Regions from separate parts of the Amycolatopsis sp. NPDC098790 genome, predicted to be linked through region 2. Evidence: riboswitches for the same ligand, from Rfam matches in the RefSeq annotation. Region 2 holds a riboswitch; the other holds the start of a gene.
The links. A riboswitch is a leader RNA that binds a small molecule or an ion and turns the genes downstream of it on or off. The one in region 2 is predicted to bind glycine.
Positions count from the first base shown of each region.

Region 1: another riboswitch for glycine. It lies ahead of gcvP (aminomethyl-transferring glycine dehydrogenase); the one in region 2 lies ahead of gcvP (aminomethyl-transferring glycine dehydrogenase).

Region 1 covers NZ_JBIWAI010000007.1:236,319-244,564, forward strand. The annotation lists gene ACIQWX_RS41910 (L-serine ammonia-lyase) at 1-318, opposite strand, end outside; gene lipA (lipoyl synthase) at 333-1,334, opposite strand; gene glyA (serine hydroxymethyltransferase) at 1,331-2,605, opposite strand; gene gcvH (glycine cleavage system protein GcvH) at 2,605-2,982, opposite strand; gene gcvT (glycine cleavage system aminomethyltransferase GcvT) at 2,995-4,086, opposite strand; gene gcvP (aminomethyl-transferring glycine dehydrogenase) at 4,091-6,979, opposite strand; glycine riboswitch at 6,963-7,061, opposite strand; gene ACIQWX_RS41940 (helix-turn-helix domain-containing protein) at 7,300-8,246, opposite strand, start outside.
Region 2 covers NZ_JBIWAI010000002.1:1,516,733-1,524,978, reverse strand. The annotation lists gene gcvP (aminomethyl-transferring glycine dehydrogenase) at 1-1,728, opposite strand, end outside; glycine riboswitch at 1,898-1,996, opposite strand; gene ACIQWX_RS20825 (MerR family transcriptional regulator) at 2,039-2,617, opposite strand; gene ACIQWX_RS20820 (TetR/AcrR family transcriptional regulator) at 2,897-3,529, shown strand; gene trxA (thioredoxin) at 3,510-3,845, opposite strand; gene ACIQWX_RS20810 (MerR family transcriptional regulator) at 3,857-4,252, opposite strand; gene ACIQWX_RS20805 (bifunctional nuclease family protein) at 4,294-4,767, opposite strand; gene ACIQWX_RS20800 (MerR family transcriptional regulator) at 4,984-5,730, opposite strand; gene garA (glycogen accumulation regulator GarA) at 5,727-6,197, opposite strand; gene gcvH (glycine cleavage system protein GcvH) at 6,335-6,721, opposite strand; gene ACIQWX_RS20785 (CDP-alcohol phosphatidyltransferase family protein) at 6,996-7,622, opposite strand; gene ACIQWX_RS20780 (hypothetical protein) at 7,636-7,866, opposite strand; gene ACIQWX_RS20775 (hypothetical protein) at 8,183-8,246, shown strand, end outside.

The DNA of each region.
Region 1 (8,246 bases), on a different contig from region 2:
GTCGAACGCGATCTCGTGCGTGCCGGCCAGAAGCAGCCGTCCGGACTCGCGGATTTCCGCGATGCGCGCCGGCACGGTGTCGGTGTCGATCTCTTCGGGACGCGAGCCCGAAAGCCCGAGCAGGACGGCTTTGTCGCTGCCGTGCCCGAACCCGGTCGCGCCGAGTGAGCCGAAGAGTTCGGCCTGGACGCGGGACGTCCGCGCGAGGTCGTCGCCGAGTCCGTCCACAAAGGTCAGTGCCGCCCGCATCGGCCCGACGGTGTGGGAGCTCGACGGGCCGATGCCGATGGAAAACAGGTCGAAGACGCTGATCGCCATTGATCCGCCCCTTCCTATCGCGCCAGCAGGGAGCTGGCTTCTTGCGCGGCCGGGCCCTGGTCGGCGAGGTGCCGCAGGTTCTCCGGCAGCTCCTCTCCACGGTAACCCTTGGTCTGGGCGTAGAGCCGTCCCGCGCGGTACGACGACCGCACCAACGGACCCGCCATGACACCGGCGAAACCCATCGCCTCCGCAGCCTTGGAGTGCTCGACGAACTCCTCCGGCTTCACCCAGCGGTCCACCGGGTGGTGCCGCGCAGAGGGACGCAGGTACTGCGTGATCGTCAAGATCTCGCACCCCGCGTCGACCAGGTCCTGCATCGCCGGAGCCACCTCGTCAGGGGTCTCACCCATGCCCAGGATCAGGTTCGACTTCGTCACCAAACCGGCCTCACGCGCCGCCGTGATCACCTCAAGCGACCGCGCGTACCGGAAACCGGGACGGATCCGCTTGAAAATCCGCGGAACCGTCTCCACGTTGTGAGCAAGGACCTCCGGACGCGAACCGAACACCTCAGCCAGCTGAGCAGGATTCGCGTTGAAGTCCGGAATCAACAGCTCGACACCAGTACCCGGGTTCAACGCGTGGATCTGCCGCACGGTCTCCGCGTAAAGCCACGCGCCACCATCGGGCAGGTCATCCCGGGCCACACCGGTGACCGTCGAGTACCGCAGACCCATCGCCTGCACGGACTCCGCGACCTTGCGAGGCTCAGTGCGATCGAGGGCAGCAGGCTTACCGGTGTCGATCTGGCAGAAGTCACACCGGCGGGTGCATTGGTCGCCACCGATCAGGAACGTGGCCTCACGGTCTTCCCAGCACTCATAGATGTTGGGACAACCGGCCTCTTCACAAACAGTGTGCAGACCTTCGCGGCGCACGAGGCCCTTGAGTTCGGTGAACTCCGGCCCCATCCGCACCCGCGTCTTGATCCACGACGGCTTCTTCTCGATCGGCGTCTCACTGTTGCGAACCTCGAGACGCAGCAGCTTCCGGCCCTCGGGCAACGCGCTCATCGCGAAAGGTCCGCGTACAGCGGGTGCTTCTTGGCGAGGGTCTCGACGCGGTCGCGCAGCTTCGAGCGCAGGGCGTCGTCGAAGTCCGGCTTCAGCGCTTCCGCGATGACGTCGGCGACCTCGGTGAAGTCCTCGGCCCGGAACCCACGCGTGGCGAGCGCCGGCGTGCCGATGCGCAGGCCCGACGTGATCATCGGCGGGCGCGGGTCGAACGGGACGGCGTTGCGGTTGACCGTGATGCCGACCTCGTGCAGCCGGTCCTCGGCCTGCTGTCCGTCCAGAGTGGACTGGACGAGGTCGACGAGCACCAGGTGGACGTCGGTGCCGCCGGTCAGCACCCGGACACCGGCGTCAGCGCAGTCCGCCTGCGACAGCCGCGCGGCCAGGATCCGCGAGCCTTCGAGGGTCCGCTCCTGACGCTCGCGGAACTCGTCGCTCGCGGCGATCTTCAGCGCGACGGCCTTGGCCGCGATGACGTGCTCCAGGGGCCCGCCCTGCTGCCCCGGGAACACCGCCGAGTTGATCTTCTTCGCCAGCTCCTCGCGCGACAGGATCAGGCCGCCGCGCGGACCGCCGAGGGTCTTGTGCGTGGTCGTGGTGACGATGTCGGCGTGCGGCACCGGCGACGGGTGCAGTCCGGCCGCGACCAGCCCGGCGAAGTGCGCCATGTCCACCATCAGGCGCGCGCCGACGAGGTCGGCGATGCGGCGGAACTCGGCGAAGTCGAGCTGACGCGGGTAGGCGGACCAGCCGGCGATGATGAGCTTCGGCTGGTGCTCGACGGCCAGGCGCTCGATCTCGGCGAGGTCGACGATCCCGGTCTCTTTGTCGACGTGGTAGGCGACGACGTTGTACAGCTTGCCCGAGAAGTTGATCTTCATCCCGTGCGTCAGGTGCCCGCCGTGCGCCAGGTCGAGGCCGAGGATCGTGTCGCCCGGCTTGAGCACGGCGAACATCGCGGCCGCGTTGGCCTGGGCGCCCGAGTGCGGCTGGACGTTGGCGTGCTCGGCGCCGAAGAGGGCCTTCGCGCGGTCGATGGCGAGCTGCTCGACGACGTCGACGTGCTCGCAGCCGCCGTAGTAGCGACGGCCGGGGTAGCCCTCCGCGTACTTGTTGGTCAGCACCGAGCCCTGCGCTTCGAGCACGCCCAGCGGCGCGAAGTTCTCGGACGCGATCATTTCCAGGGTGGACTGCTGGCGGGTCAGTTCGTCGGCGACGGCCGCGGCGACCTCGGGGTCGACTTCGGACAGGTGCTGGTCGAACGTCGTCATCAGTTCTCCTGGGTGTGCGCGGCGTACGCGGCGGCGTCGAGCAGGTCCGGCACGTCCCCGGTCAGACGCACCTTGAGGAGCCATCCTTCGGTGTACGGGTCGGAGTTGATGACCTCGGGGGTGTCCGATGTGGTGCCGTTCACCTCGACGACCTCGCCGGAGACCGGCGCGTACAGCTCGCTGACCGACTTGGTCGACTCGACCTCGCCGAACACCTCGCCGGCGGTGATGGTCGCGCCGGCGTCGGGCAGCTGGACGAACACGATGTCACCGAGCGATTCGGCGGCGAAGGCGGTGATGCCGACGGTGGCGACGCCGTCCTCGACCTTCAGCCACTCGTGTTCCTTGGTGTACTGCAGGTTCTCGGGGATGCTCACAGCTGGGAGTCCTTACGCGCGGGAGTAGAAGGGCAGGGCGACGACTTCGACGGGCTCAATCCTGCCCCGGATGTCGACGGAGAGCTCGGTGCCGGGCTCGGCGTACGCCCGATCGACGTACGCCATCGCGATCGGGTAACCCAGCGTGGGCGACAGCGCGCCGCTGGTCACCTCGCCGACCTCGGTCCCGTCCACCAGCAGCTGGTACCCGTGCCGCGGCGCGCGACGCCCGGCCCCGCGAAGGCCGACGCGCACGCGCGGGACGTCCTGCTTGGACCGCTCCTCGAGGGCCGAACGGCCGACGAAGTCACCCGGCTTTTCGAACTTGACGACGCGGCCGAGCCCGGCTTCGAACGGGCTCTGGTCGAGGGTGAGTTCGTTGCCGTACAACGGCATCCCGGCTTCGAGCCGCAGCGTGTCGCGGCAGGCCAGGCCGGCCGGGACCAGCCCGTGCGGCTCGCCGGCCTCGAGCAGCAGGCGCCACAGCGCCGGTGCCTCGTCGGCGTCGACGAACAGCTCGAAGCCGTCTTCGCCGGTGTAGCCGGTGCGGGCGAGCAGGACGTCGTGGCCCTTCACCGAGGCCGGGACGCTCGCGTAGTACTTGAGCGCGTCCAGGTCGGCGTCGGTGACCGCGCCGAGGATCTCGACGGCCTTCGGGCCCTGGACCGCGATCAGCGCGGTGGTCTCGCTGCGGTCGTCGACGACCGCGTCGAAGCCCGCGACGCGCTCGGCCAGCGCGTCCGCGACGACCTTGGCGTTGCCCGCGTTCGCGACGACCAGGTAGTGCTCGTCGCCCAGGCGGTAGACGACCAGGTCGTCCAGCACACCACCGGACGCGTTGCAGATCATCGTGTACCGCGCCCGGCCCGGCTTGACCCCGGTCAGGTTGCCGACCAGCGCGAAGTCCAGCACGTCCGCGGCCTGCGCCCCGGTGACGTGGATTTCGGCCATGTGCGAGAGGTCGAACAGCCCGGCCGCCTCGCGGACGGCCTTGTGCTCGGCCAGTTCGCTGGCGTACCGGACCGGCATGGACCAGCCGGCGAAGTCGGTGAACAGCGCACCGAGTCCCTTGTGGACTCCGTGCAGGGAGGTCTCTCGTGACACGGGTTCAGCCTTCGTAAGCGTTGAGGGGCGGGCAGGAGCACACGAGGTTGCGGTCACCGCGGGCGCCGTCGATGCGGCGGACCGGCGGCCAGTACTTGTTCTTGCGCGACACCCCGGCCGGGTACACGGCCAGCTCGCGGTCGTAGGCCTTGTCCCACTCGCCGACCAGCGTCTCGGCGGTGTGCGGGGCGCCCCGCAGCGGCGACTCCTCGGCGGTCCAGCGACCGTTGGCCACCTCGTCGATCTCCGCGCGGATGGCGATCATCGCGGCGATGAACCGGTCGATCTCGCCCAGGTCCTCGGACTCGGTCGGCTCGACCATCAGCGTCCCCGCGACCGGGAACGACATCGTCGGCGCGTGGAAGCCGTAGTCGATGAGCCGCTTCGCGACGTCGTCGACCGTCACGCCGGTCTCCTTGGTGATCTGGCGCAGGTCGAGGATGCACTCGTGCGCGACCAGGCCGTCCTGGCCGGTGTAGAGCACCGGGTAGTGCGGCGCCAGCCGCGAAGCGACGTAGTTCGCGGCCAGCACGGCGACCTTGGTGGCCGCGGTCAGGCCGGGCGCGCCCATCATCCGGACGTAGGCCCAGGAGATCGGCAGGATCGACGCCGAGCCGTAGGGCGCGCCGCTGATCGGGCCGACGCCGGTCGCGGGACCGGCGGCGTCGAGCAGCGGGTGGTTCGGCAGGAACGGCGCGAGGTGTGCGCGCACCGCGACCGGGCCGACACCCGGGCCGCCACCGCCGTGCGGGATGCAGAACGTCTTGTGCAGGTTCAGGTGCGAGACGTCGCCGCCGAACTCGCCCGGCTTGGCCAGGCCGAGGAGGGCGTTGAGGTTCGCGCCGTCGACGTACACCTGGCCGCCGCCGTCGTGGACGATCTTGGCCAGCTCGTCGATGTCGTGCTCGTACACGCCGTGGGTCGACGGGTAGGTGACCATGATCGCGGCCAGGGTGTCGCGGTGGGTGTCCACCTTGGACCGCAGGTCGGCCAGGTCGACGTTGCCCTCGTCGGTGCACTTGACGACGACCACGCGCATGCCGGCCAGCACCGCCGAAGCGGCGTTGGTGCCGTGCGCGGACGACGGGATCAGGCAGACGTCCCGGGCCTCGTCGCCGTTCGCGCGGTGGTACGCGCGGATCGCGAGGAGCCCGGCCAGCTCGCCCTGGCTGCCCGCGTTCGGCTGCAGCGACACCTTGTCGTACCCGGTGACCTCGGCGAGCCACCCGGCCAGCTGCTCGACGAGCGTGTGGTACCCGGCAGCGTCTTCGGCCGGGGCGAACGGGTGGATGCCGGCGAACTCGCGCCAGCTGATCGGCTCCATCTCGGTGGTGGCGTTGAGCTTCATCGTGCAGGAGCCGAGCGGGATCATGCCGCGGTCGAGCGCGTAGTCCAGATCGGACAGCTTGCGCAGGTAGCGCAGCATCGCCGTCTCGGAGCGGTGGGTGCCGAAGACCTCGTGGCCCATGAAGCCGCTCTCGCGGGCCAAGCCGTTCGGCAGCGCGACGCCGTCTCGGACGTCGGCCTCGACCTTGAAGGCCTGCAGGACCTTCGCGGTGATCGCGGGGGTGCTGACCTCGTCGAACGCGACGCGGACGTGGTCGGCGTCGACGTGGCCGAGGTTGATCCCGGCCTCGCGGGCGGCCGCGTGGACCTCGGCGGCCCGGCCCGGGACGCGCGCGACGACCGTGTCGAAGAAGGACTCGTGCACGACCTCGACGCCGTCCCTGCGCAGGGCGCCGGCGAAGCCCGCGGCGAGACCGTGGACGCGCTGGGCGATCTTCTTCAGGCCGTCCGGGCCGTGGTAGACCGCGTACATCGCGGCCAGCACGGCCGGGAGGACCTGTGCGGTGCAGATGTTCGACGTCGCCTTCTCGCGGCGGATGTGCTGCTCACGCGTCTGCAGCGCGAGGCGGTAGGCCGAGTTGCCGTCGGCGTCGACCGAGACGCCGACCAGGCGCCCGGGCAGCGAGCGCTCGAGTCCGGCGCGGACGGACATGTACCCGGCGTGCGGGCCGCCGTAGCCGAGCGGGACGCCGAACCGCTGCGTCGAGCCGGCGGCGACGTCCGCGCCGAACTCGCCGGGCGAGGTGATCAGGGTGAGCGAGAGGAGGTCCGCGGCGACGGTGAACAGCGCGCCCGCGGCCTTCGCCGACTCGGAGATCGCGTGGTAGAAGCCGCGGCCGCGCAGCACGCCGGACGCGCCGGGGTACTGGACGACGACGCCGAAGAAATCGTCCGGCAGGCCGGTCAGCAGGTCGCGGACCTCGACCTCGATGCCGAGGGCCTCGACGCGGGTGCGCACGACGGCGATGGTCTGCGGCAGGCACTCGGCGTCGAGGACGACCTTGTTGGACTTGGACTTCGACGCGCGGCGCATCAGCGTGACGGCTTCGGCGACGGCGGTCGACTCGTCCAGCAGGGACGCGTTCGCCATGGCCAGGCCGGTCAGGTCGGCGACCATCGTCTGGAAGTTGAGGAGCGCTTCGAGGCGGCCCTGGGAGATTTCCGGCTGGTAGGGCGTGTACGCGGTGTACCAGGCCGGGTTCTCGAGGACGTTGCGTCGGATCACGCCGGGCGTCACGGTGTCGGAGTAGCCGAGGCCGATCATCTGCGTCATCGGCCGGTTGCGCGCGGCGAGGGCGCGCAGCTCCGCGGTGGCGTCCTCTTCGGACGCGGCGGGCGGCAGCGTGAGTTCGCGGGTCGCGCGGATCGCGCTCGGGACGGCGGCGCCGACGAGGGCGTCCAGGCTGCCGTAGCCGCACTCGGCCAGCATCTTCGCGCGTTCGGCCTCGGACGGGCCGATGTGGCGGGCGTCGAACTGCGTGGAAGTGATGGGGAGCTCCTCGGGCCTGGGCACACAACGGTGCGCTGGGAACTCCCCCTCTGTCATGGCACCTGAGAGTTTCACCGTGGGAGACACGGCTTTCACCTTGGGTGAGGCGCGGGTGCGCCTGCTTTCCAGAGTGGCCTCGCGCGAAGCGGTAACAGGTACCTGAGAGATTCTGGGGAGTTTGCTCCTTCGGTGCCCCACTGACTTCGTGGGGGCTCTCCCGCCCCGGCTCTACGGCCCGATCTGCAGTTGTGACGGTCACGGTACCTGCCGGGTTCGAGGTCCGTCTACTTCACCCGGGCAACGCCACAGTGATCCTCGACCGGCCCTCGACGACGTGAATGACTCATTCATGTCGCCTGGCGACATGAATGAGTCATTCACGTCGTTTCCGCGACCCGGTGCGCGACCTGGCCGGCCAGCGCCGGCGGCCTGCGGACTCTCCCCGAAGGCAGGACCAGGCGTTTCAGCGGCCCGCCCAGCGGCACCGGCGGGTGCCCGGCACTCAGCAGCACCCGCTCGACGATCTGCTCGGCGAGCCACGCCACCGAGTCGTTGAGCCGGTCCAGCGAGGGGTGGTCGCCGTCGAAGACGTCCTCGTCGGCGAGCGTCACCTCGAAGTACGCGCAGCCCGGCGGGACCGCGATCGCCTCCTCGATCGCCCGCGCCCCCTCCAGCGGGTCGGCAAACCCCGCCTCCACCAGCGCCGATCGGTAGATCCGCGCCGCCCGCGCCCGCATGCGGGGGCCGTAGCGGACGACGACCGGGAGGCGGCCGGTCAGGTCCGGCACGGCCAGTCCGTGCAGCAGCATGATCGGCGGCACCGAGTGCACCAGGCGCGGCGCGGGTTCGGCCAGCTCGCGGGCGGTGATCCGGACGCGGTCGGCCATCGCGTCCGGGAGGCCGAAGTAGCGGAAGTCGACGTTGCCGAACCCGAGGCCGTCGGCGACCAGGGACGCCAGCAGCTCGCCGTACCCCCAGATCGGCGACAGCACCACGACCGGCGGCGCGGCGACCACCGGCGACGGCGCGGGCGGGCGCGTCGCCTCCTGCTCGGGCACCTGGATGACCAGCCGCGGCGGCTCGTGCCAGTCGTGCACCTCGGCGACCCGCCAGTAGAGCCCGAGCGAGCGCCACAGCTCGCCGAGGATGTCGTGCTCGAGGATCCTGCGCGTTTCGGCCTCGGAAAACGGGAAGTCCCGCGGCGGCACGATCCCGACGTAGTGGTGGTAGGTGACGCGCACTTCGTCACCGCGGGTGGCCGAGCGGATCCGCATCTCCCAGTCGATCGGCGACGCGGCGATCGCGTTGGCCACCTGAGTGCCGG
Region 2 (8,246 bases):
GGCGAACTCGCCCTGGCTGCCGGCGTTGGGTTGCAGGGAAACCGTGTCATAGCCGGTGATCCGGGCGAGCCACGCGCTCAGGTCGGCGACGACCTCCAGGAGCCCGGCGGCGTCCTCGGCGGGCGCGAACGGGTGCAGGCCGGCGAACTCCGGCCAGGTGACCGGTTCCATCTCCGCCGTGGCGTTGAGCTTCATGGTGCACGAGCCGAGCGGGATCATGCTGCGGTCGAGGGCGACGTCCTTGTCCGCGAGCTGCCGCAGGTAGCGCAGCAGCGCGGTTTCCGAGCGGTGGGCGTGGAACACCGGGTGGGTGAGGAACTCGCTCGTGCGCCGCAGCGGGGCCGGGAGCGCGTCGGCGGTGTCCGCGTCGAGGCCGTCCACATCGGACACCGAGACGCCGAACGCCTTCCACACGCAGGCAAGCCGTTCGCGGGTGGTGGTCTCGTCGCAGGCGACGCCGACGTGGTCGTCGTCGATCCGGCGCAGGTTGACGCCGAGGTCGCGCGCCGCCTCGACGACGGTGCCCGCCCGGCCGGGGACGGCCGCGACGACGGTGTCGAAGAACTCGCCGTGCACGACCTCGACACCGCCCTCGCAGAGTCCGGCGGCGAGCACGGTGGCCATCCGGTGGGCGCGCAGCGCGATCGCGCGCAGGCCGTCGGGCCCGTGGTACACGGCGTACATCGACGCCAGCACGGCCAGGAGGACCTGCGCGGTGCAGATGTTCGACGTCGCCTTCTCGCGGCGGATGTGCTGCTCGCGGGTCTGCAGGGCGAGCCGGTACGCGGGGGCGCCGTCGGCGTCCTTCGAGACGCCCACGAGCCGCCCCGGCAGCTGCCGTTCGAGGCCCTTGCGGACCGCGAGGTAGGCGGCGTGCGGGCCGCCGAAGCCGAGCGGGACGCCGAAGCGCTGCGTCGACCCGACGTCGGCGCCGAGCTCGCCGGGCGGCCGCAAGAGCGTGAGGGCGAGCGGGTCGGCGGCGACGATCACCGCGGCGCCGTGCTTCTTGGCGTCGGCGATGGTCAGGTCCAGCTCGCGCACCGCGCCGGACGCGCCCGGGTACGCCAGCAGGATGCCGAAGAAGTCGCCGCCCAGCCCGAGGCCGGTCAGTCCTTGCGAGAGGTCTTCGACGACGAGTTCGATGCCGAGCGGCTCGGCGCGGGTGCGGAGCACGGCGAGGGTCTGCGGGAGGGTGTCCTGGTCGACGACGAACCGGTTCGAGGCCGATTTGCCCGCGCGGCGCACGAGCGTCATGGCTTCGGCGGCGGCGGTGGCTTCGTCGAGCATCGAGGCGTTGGCGACCGGCAGGCCGGTCAGGTCGGCGACCATGGTCTGGAAGTTGAGCAGGGCTTCGAGCCTGCCTTGGGAGATTTCCGGCTGGTAGGGCGTGTAGGCGGTGTACCAGGCCGGGTTCTCGAGGACGTTCCGCCGGATGACGGGCGGGGTGACGGTGTCGTGGTAGCCGAGGCCGATCATCTGCGCCATGGGCCGGTTCCGGCCGGCGAGCTCTCGCAGTTCGGCGAGTGCCTGGGCTTCGGTGGCGGCGGGCGGGAGTTCGAGCGGCTGCGCGGACCGGCGGAGTGACTCGGGAACGGCACGCTCGGAGAGCTCGTCGAGAGAAGCGACGCCGATGACGTCGAGGATGCGGCGGAGTTCGTCCGGACCGGGCCCGATGTGCCGGTCGGCGAAGGGAATGCCTTGTTCCAGGGAGGCGAGTGACGGTTCCACAACAGCCTCCTGGGGACGCGAAGCCGGACCGAGACGACGATGTCTCGGCCTCCCCACTCTGTCCGTACCCCCGAAGGGGCGCCTGAGAGTTTCGCCCGAGGTTGAGCCGGGCTTGCACCGTCGGCGGGGCCATCAGGTTGTGTCCTGACGACCCGCTTTCCAGAGGCGTCTCGTCCGCGCGGTCCAGGGTGCCTGAGAGGTTCCGGGGAGGACTTGCTCCTTCGGCGCCGAGCTCAAGGTGTGGCTCGGACTCTCCCGCGCGGATTCGTCGACCGCGAGGAGAACCTTACTCCGTCCGCCGCAGCGGTGATCACCCGGTCCGGCGGGCGTTGCGGCGCTGGGTCAGCTCGTCCGGCTGGTGGGTCTCGACGACGCCGCCGTCGGCGCGTTCGGCCGGGAACTCGTGGATCGTGCCGCTGATTTCCTGCATGGCGCCGCTGACCGCGATGCCGAAGACCCCTTGGCCGCCCTGGAGCAGGTCGACGATCTCCTCCGGCGAGGTGCACTCGTAGACGGTGGTGCCGTCGGAGAACAGCGTCACGCGCGCGAGGTCGCGGACCCCGCGCACGCGCAGGTGGTCGACGGCGACGCGGATGTTCTGCAGTGAGACCCCGGTGTCCAGCAGCCGCTTGACGACCTTGAGGACCAGGATGTCCTTGAACGAGTACAGCCGCTGCGAGCCGGAGCCGTGGGCGGTGCGGATGCTGGGTGCGACCAGCTTCGTCCGGGCCCAGTAGTCGAGCTGGCGGTAGGTGATCCCGGCGATCTGGCACGCGGCCGGGCCGCGGTAGCCCACCAGCTCGTCCGGCAGCGAGTTGTCGGGGAACAGCTCACCCTGCTCGCCACTCGCGACCTCAACAGGCTGCTTCTCGGAACCAGCCTCGACCACGCAAGCCTCCCCTCGCCCGACCTGGCGGCCGGCGAATGACAGCCGGAGGAGTCCCAGGAGCGGGACCCACCGGAGATCAACCGCCGCGGTCCGGCCCCAGACCGTGAATCACACCGTGGCGATTTACCTCCTTCGACGGTAAGCGCCCGGACAGTGCCGGTCAACGCGACGCGCGGCAAGCCTCAACGGTCGGCTGAGCCTTTGCACCGTTCGCCGTACCCCCGAGCCGGTGGTTCAAACCTCTTGCGCACTTTTACTCAGTCGAGTAACTTTTTACTCATGCAAGTAAACACCGACCTCATGGCCGAGATGGGGCTCAGCGCCGCCGAGGCGGCCCGCCGCGCGCAGATCATCGGGGCGACCATCGGCGTCCTCGCCGACCTCGGGTACCGCAAGACGACGTTCGCCAAGATCAAGGAGCGGGCCGGGCTCAGCAGCACCCGGCTGATCTCGTACCACTTCACGAACAAGGCCGGCCTGCTGCAGGCCGTGCTGAGCACGGTGGTCGAGACGAAGAACGAGTTCCTGAAGGAGCGCACCGGCGGCGGGCTCGACCCGGCCGACCGGGCCGGCTACCTGCGGGCCCACATCGAGACGTCGATCGCGTTCCTGCGCGCCTACCCCGAATGCGTCCGCGTGCTGACCGAGCTGTCGGCCAACGCCGACGACGAGGACGGCTGGGTGATGACGAAGGTGCTGGTCGACGACATGCGCGTGCACGGCCTCGCGCGTCAGCTCAAGCAGGGGCAGACCGAAGGGGTGTTCGGCGAGTTCACACCCGAGGTGATGGCGATGTCGGTCGCGCAGGCGATCGACGGGGTGGCCGCGGCGTACGCGGCCGACCCGTCGCTCGACCTGGAGAACTACGGGCGCGAGGTGGCGGACACCTTCGTCAAAGCGACGGCACCGTGAGGGCGCGGTCGAGGCGCTCTTCGATGCGGGCCTTCGGGAACGCCCCGACGATCGTCTCGACCGGCTCGCCCCCGCGGAACAGGATCATCGTCGGCAGGGACATGACCTGGTAGGAGCGGGTGGTCTCCGGGTTCTCGTCGGCGTTGATCTTGCGGACGGCGAGCTGCCCGGCCCGCTCGGCGGCCAGCTGCTCCAGCACCGGGCCGACCATCCGGCAGGGGCCGCACCAGGTGGCCCAGAACTCGACCAGCACGGGGACGTCGCTGCCGACGACCTCCGCGAACGTCGTGTCGGTGACTTCACGGACTTCGGACATGATGGGCTCCTTCACGGGCGCGGGGCATCGGGGACGACACAGGGATCGGGCGCTTGCCGGGCCAGCGCGCCGGCGAGCTTCGCGGCCAGTTCCTCGCGGATCCCGCCGAGGCGCGCCAGCAACGCGTCCGCTTCTTCGAGCTTGCGGCGGTAGACCTCGAGGGAGTTCGCGCAGGAGTCGCCGGTCTCGTGGCCGCTGCGGAGGCACTCGACGAACGGGCGGGTCTCGTCGAGGGTCAGGCCGACCGTCTGCAGGGTCTGGATCTCCTTGACCAGCTGCAGGTCGTGCTCGTCGTATTCGCGGTAGCCGTTCGCCGAGCGACGGGCCGCGATCAGGCCCTGGGCCTCATAAAACCGCAGCGCACGGGTGGTGACACCCGTGCGCTGCGCAAGCTCTCCGATCCGCATACCCCGACGCTAGACGTTGACGTCCGCGTCAAGGCAAGTTCTCAGGTATCGGCCCCGCGGAAGTCCTCCGGGGACACGGAGTCGAGGAACTCGCGGAACTTCTCGACCTCGTCCTCCTGCTCGTCCGGGATGATCAGGCCCGCCTCCTCCAGCACCGCGTCCACGGCGTGGATGGGGACGCCGATCCGCAGGGCCAGCGCGACCGAGTCGCTCGGCCGGGCGGACACCCGGATGTCGCCGTCGAAGACCAGTTCCGCGAAGAACGTGCCTTCCTTGAGGTCGGTGATGACGACCTGCTCGAGCTCCCGGCCGAGCGCCCCGATGACCTCTTTCAGCAGGTCGTGGGTCAGCGGACGGGCGGGCCGGACTCCCTGTTGCTCCAAGGCGATGGCGGTGGCTTCGACCGAGCCGATCCAGATCGGCAGGTACCGTTCACCCTCGGTCTCCCGCAGCAGCAAGATCGGCTGATTCGCGGGCAGCTCGACCCGCACACCGACGACGCGCATCTCGCTCATCGGGCTTCGCCTCCCTCTCGTGCACGCGGGCGCAGGTGCTGGAACGTTTCGGCGCCGTCACTGCCGACGCTACCCGTCATTCCCACGCTGTGCTCGCTGTCGAGACTATCTCGGTTCGCCTGCCGCAAACCCTTGCCCTCACGGTACGGCATGCGGCACCGAACATTCAGTCATTGACATGGGGCCGCCAAGAGGATCTCAGTGCCCCGTTGCGGATCAACACCCCGTGACGCCGCGGATTCCCGCCTTGACGAGAAGCGTGTGGAGCGTCACGGACAGCGCCGCGACCTCCCGGACCACTTCGTCGGCCCTCGACTTCGCTTCCGGGTCACGGTGCCGATACACCGGGGTCACGATCTGCTCCAGCAACCCGACCTCGCGGTCGGCCGCGGCGCGGAAGGCACGCAGGTGTCTCGGCTCGATACCGAATTCGGTCATCGCCTTCACCGTCCGCGCGACCAGCACCGCGTCCGGGTCGAAGAACCCGGCGGGACCGGACCGGACCAGGCCGTACTGCTGCAGCTCGGCCAGCGCGGCGGCGTCGATGCCGGCCTGCTCCAGGAGCTCCTCCTGGGTCAGGCGCAGCTCCTTGCCCACGGCGAAGTCCTCCGCCACGGGCAGGCCGACGTTCTCCGCCGGCGCGTCGATCGGGACCAGCCGGCGCGGCGGGCGGGGCAGGGCCGCGGCGGGCTCGGCTCCCGAGTCCACCGCGTCCAGCTGCTCCTTGATGACCTTCAGCGGGAGGTAGTGGTCCCGCTGGGCGGCCAGGACGAACCGCAGGCGCTCCACGTCCGCCGCGGCGAACTGCCGGTAACCCGAAGGCGTCCGGCCCGGCGTGACCAGGCCTTCCGCTTCGAGGAACCGGATCTTGGAGATGGTGACGTCGGGAAAGTCCCCGCGCAGCTGCGCGAGGACCGCCCCGATGCTCAACCCGTGGTTCTGTGGCCGCCCGGCCGCCGTCACTGCGCCCCCTGGCCCCCGTGACCCGGGCCGGTCAGGAAGACCAGGCGGAACTTGCCGATCTGCACCTCGTCGCCCCCGGCGAGGACGGCCTGGTCGACCGGCTCGCGGTTGACGTAGGTGCCGTTGAGGCTGCCGACGTCGATGACGACGAACTCGCCGCCCTCGCGCCGGAACTCCGCGTGCCGCCGGGAGACCGTGACGTCGTCCAGGAAGATGTCGCTGTCCGGGTGCCGCCCGGCGCTGGTGGTGTCGCGGTCGAGCAGGAACCGCGAACCCGCGTTGGGCCCGCGCTTCACGACCAGCAGGGCCGAACCCGGCGGCAGGGCGTCGACACCCTGGACCGGCGCCTCCGCGGCCGGGGCGGGCTCGTGGCCTTCGGCTTCGGCCAGGAAGTCGGCCCGGAAGACAGAGGTCCGCTCCGGAGACTGCTCCGGGGGAACGCCGCCGGGCCCGTCGTTCGTGCTCACCTGAGCTCTCCTCCACACATGCTGTGATGCCTAGTACTCAAGAACGTGTAGCTGCCAACGTACCGTGCCTGATCGATTCTCCGAGCCCCGGCTCCCCGAACCGGCGCAGCGCTGGTCCGACCGGGTGGGAGCGTCGTTCAGCCCTTGGTCAGGGCGTCGTACGCCTCGGCTTCGAGCAGGGCTTCGAGGCCCGCCGGGTCGTCGAGCCGGATCTCGATCAGCCAGCCCTCGCCGTAGGGGTCGCTGTTGATCAGCTCGGGCGAGTCGGCGACGGCGTCGTTGACCGCCACGACCTCCCCGTCGACGGGCGCGAACAGCTCGGAAACGCTCTTGGTCGACTCGACCTCGCCGAAGACGTCACCCGCGCTCACCTGGCGGCCGACCTCGGGCAGGTCGACGAAGACGACGTCGCCGAGCTGGTCCTGGGCGTACTCGGTGATGCCGATGCGGACGAGGGTGTCCTCGCCGCGGGTGGCGACCCACTCGTGTTCCTCGGTGTAGCGAAGCTCTTCTGGAGCGGACACCAGCGGTCCCCTTTCGTGCCCTCACTGGCGGAACGTGCTGCGCGAAGTCTTACACCCACCCGGCGCAGCCGCCGGGCACGGGCCGGGGAAAAGGTGGCGCTCAGTCGCCGGCGGCGGTGCGCGGGCCGGCACGGCGGGGGCGCGACGGGTCGGATTGCGTCGCCGACCGCCGCGACCTGCTCGCGCGGGCGGCGCAGGCCGGCGTGGTCGGTCCTGTGGTGAAGCCGCGGTTCGTGCGGCACGCCCGCCCGCTCCGGCGGCGCGAGCATGCCCCTCACTCCTCCTGAGCGGCGACTCCACGCAGGGCGTTGCGGGCCTGGACCACGTACAACACGCCGGACCACACGTACAGCACCGCGCCCCAGATCGTGAACGCGTAGCCGATCGGGCGGGCCACCGCCGCGACGTCCGAGCCGCCCTGGGCGAGCAGCAGGAACGGGAACGCGTACATCAGCACGAACGTCGCGCCCTTGCCGATGTACGTCACCTCCGGCGGGGCGAACCCGCGGCGGCGCAGCACCACCACGCACACCCCCAGCACCGCTTCGCGCAGCACCAGCGGGACCACGACCCACCAGGGGATGATGTCGCGGACCAGGAACGCGATCAGCGTCGCGAGGATGTAGAGCCGGTCGGCCGCCGGGTCGAGGAGCTGGCCGAGCCGGGACATCTGGTTGAGCCAGCGGGCCAGCTTGCCGTCGAGCCAGTCGGTCAGCGCGCTGAACACCAGCAGCGCGAGCGCCCAGCCGTCCTCCTCCGGTCCCAGCAGCAGCCACAGGAACACCGGGACGCCGGCGAGCCGCAGCAGCGACAGCATGTTGGGGACGTTGAAGGCCTGCCTGAGCAGGGACGGCTCGGCGGCGCTCGCCTGCGCGGCTGGTTCGGGTGCGGCTGTGCTCACCCGCCCAGCGTAGTCAGCAGGCGCGGCGGCGGCTCCAGCCGCGCCGCTGCAGTTCGGCGCTGCTCAGCGCCTCGGGGCGGCCCCGGTAGTCGGTGCCCATCCAGCGGGCGCGGCCGGGGCGCGCCTCCAGGACGTACGGGCGGCCGCAGCACCAGACGACGCTGCTGGGGACGGTCGGCGGGCCGGACGGGCCGGTGTTCTCGTCGGTGCTGGGTTCGGGGCTGGTCACAGCGTCGGCGTTCATCGCTCTCACGGGCTCGGGACGGGGGGTCGGGGACGGGAAGCTCGTCGGCCTCCACCAAGATCTTCGGCACGCGCGGCCGGATTGTTAACCGGTGCGGCCGGAATTAGACCGATCGATTCTTGATGGCAGTGTTGGGTTTCGGAGCGTGAACGGAATGTTAATCGTCCATTGTGGACAGTCTGGGAGCGCCCACCGTAACCGGCCGCCACCCGGCTGGAGTAATCTGCGGCACACCTGTGGGCGAGCCGGTCCACGGGGCCCCCACCCGGATGGGCCAGAATGACCGGGCCCAGCCGACCGGGGAGGAACGATCGCGGTGCCCCACCCGACCACCACGAGGACGTGGCGGCCGCTGCTCGCCGCCTGCCTCGCCGTGCCCG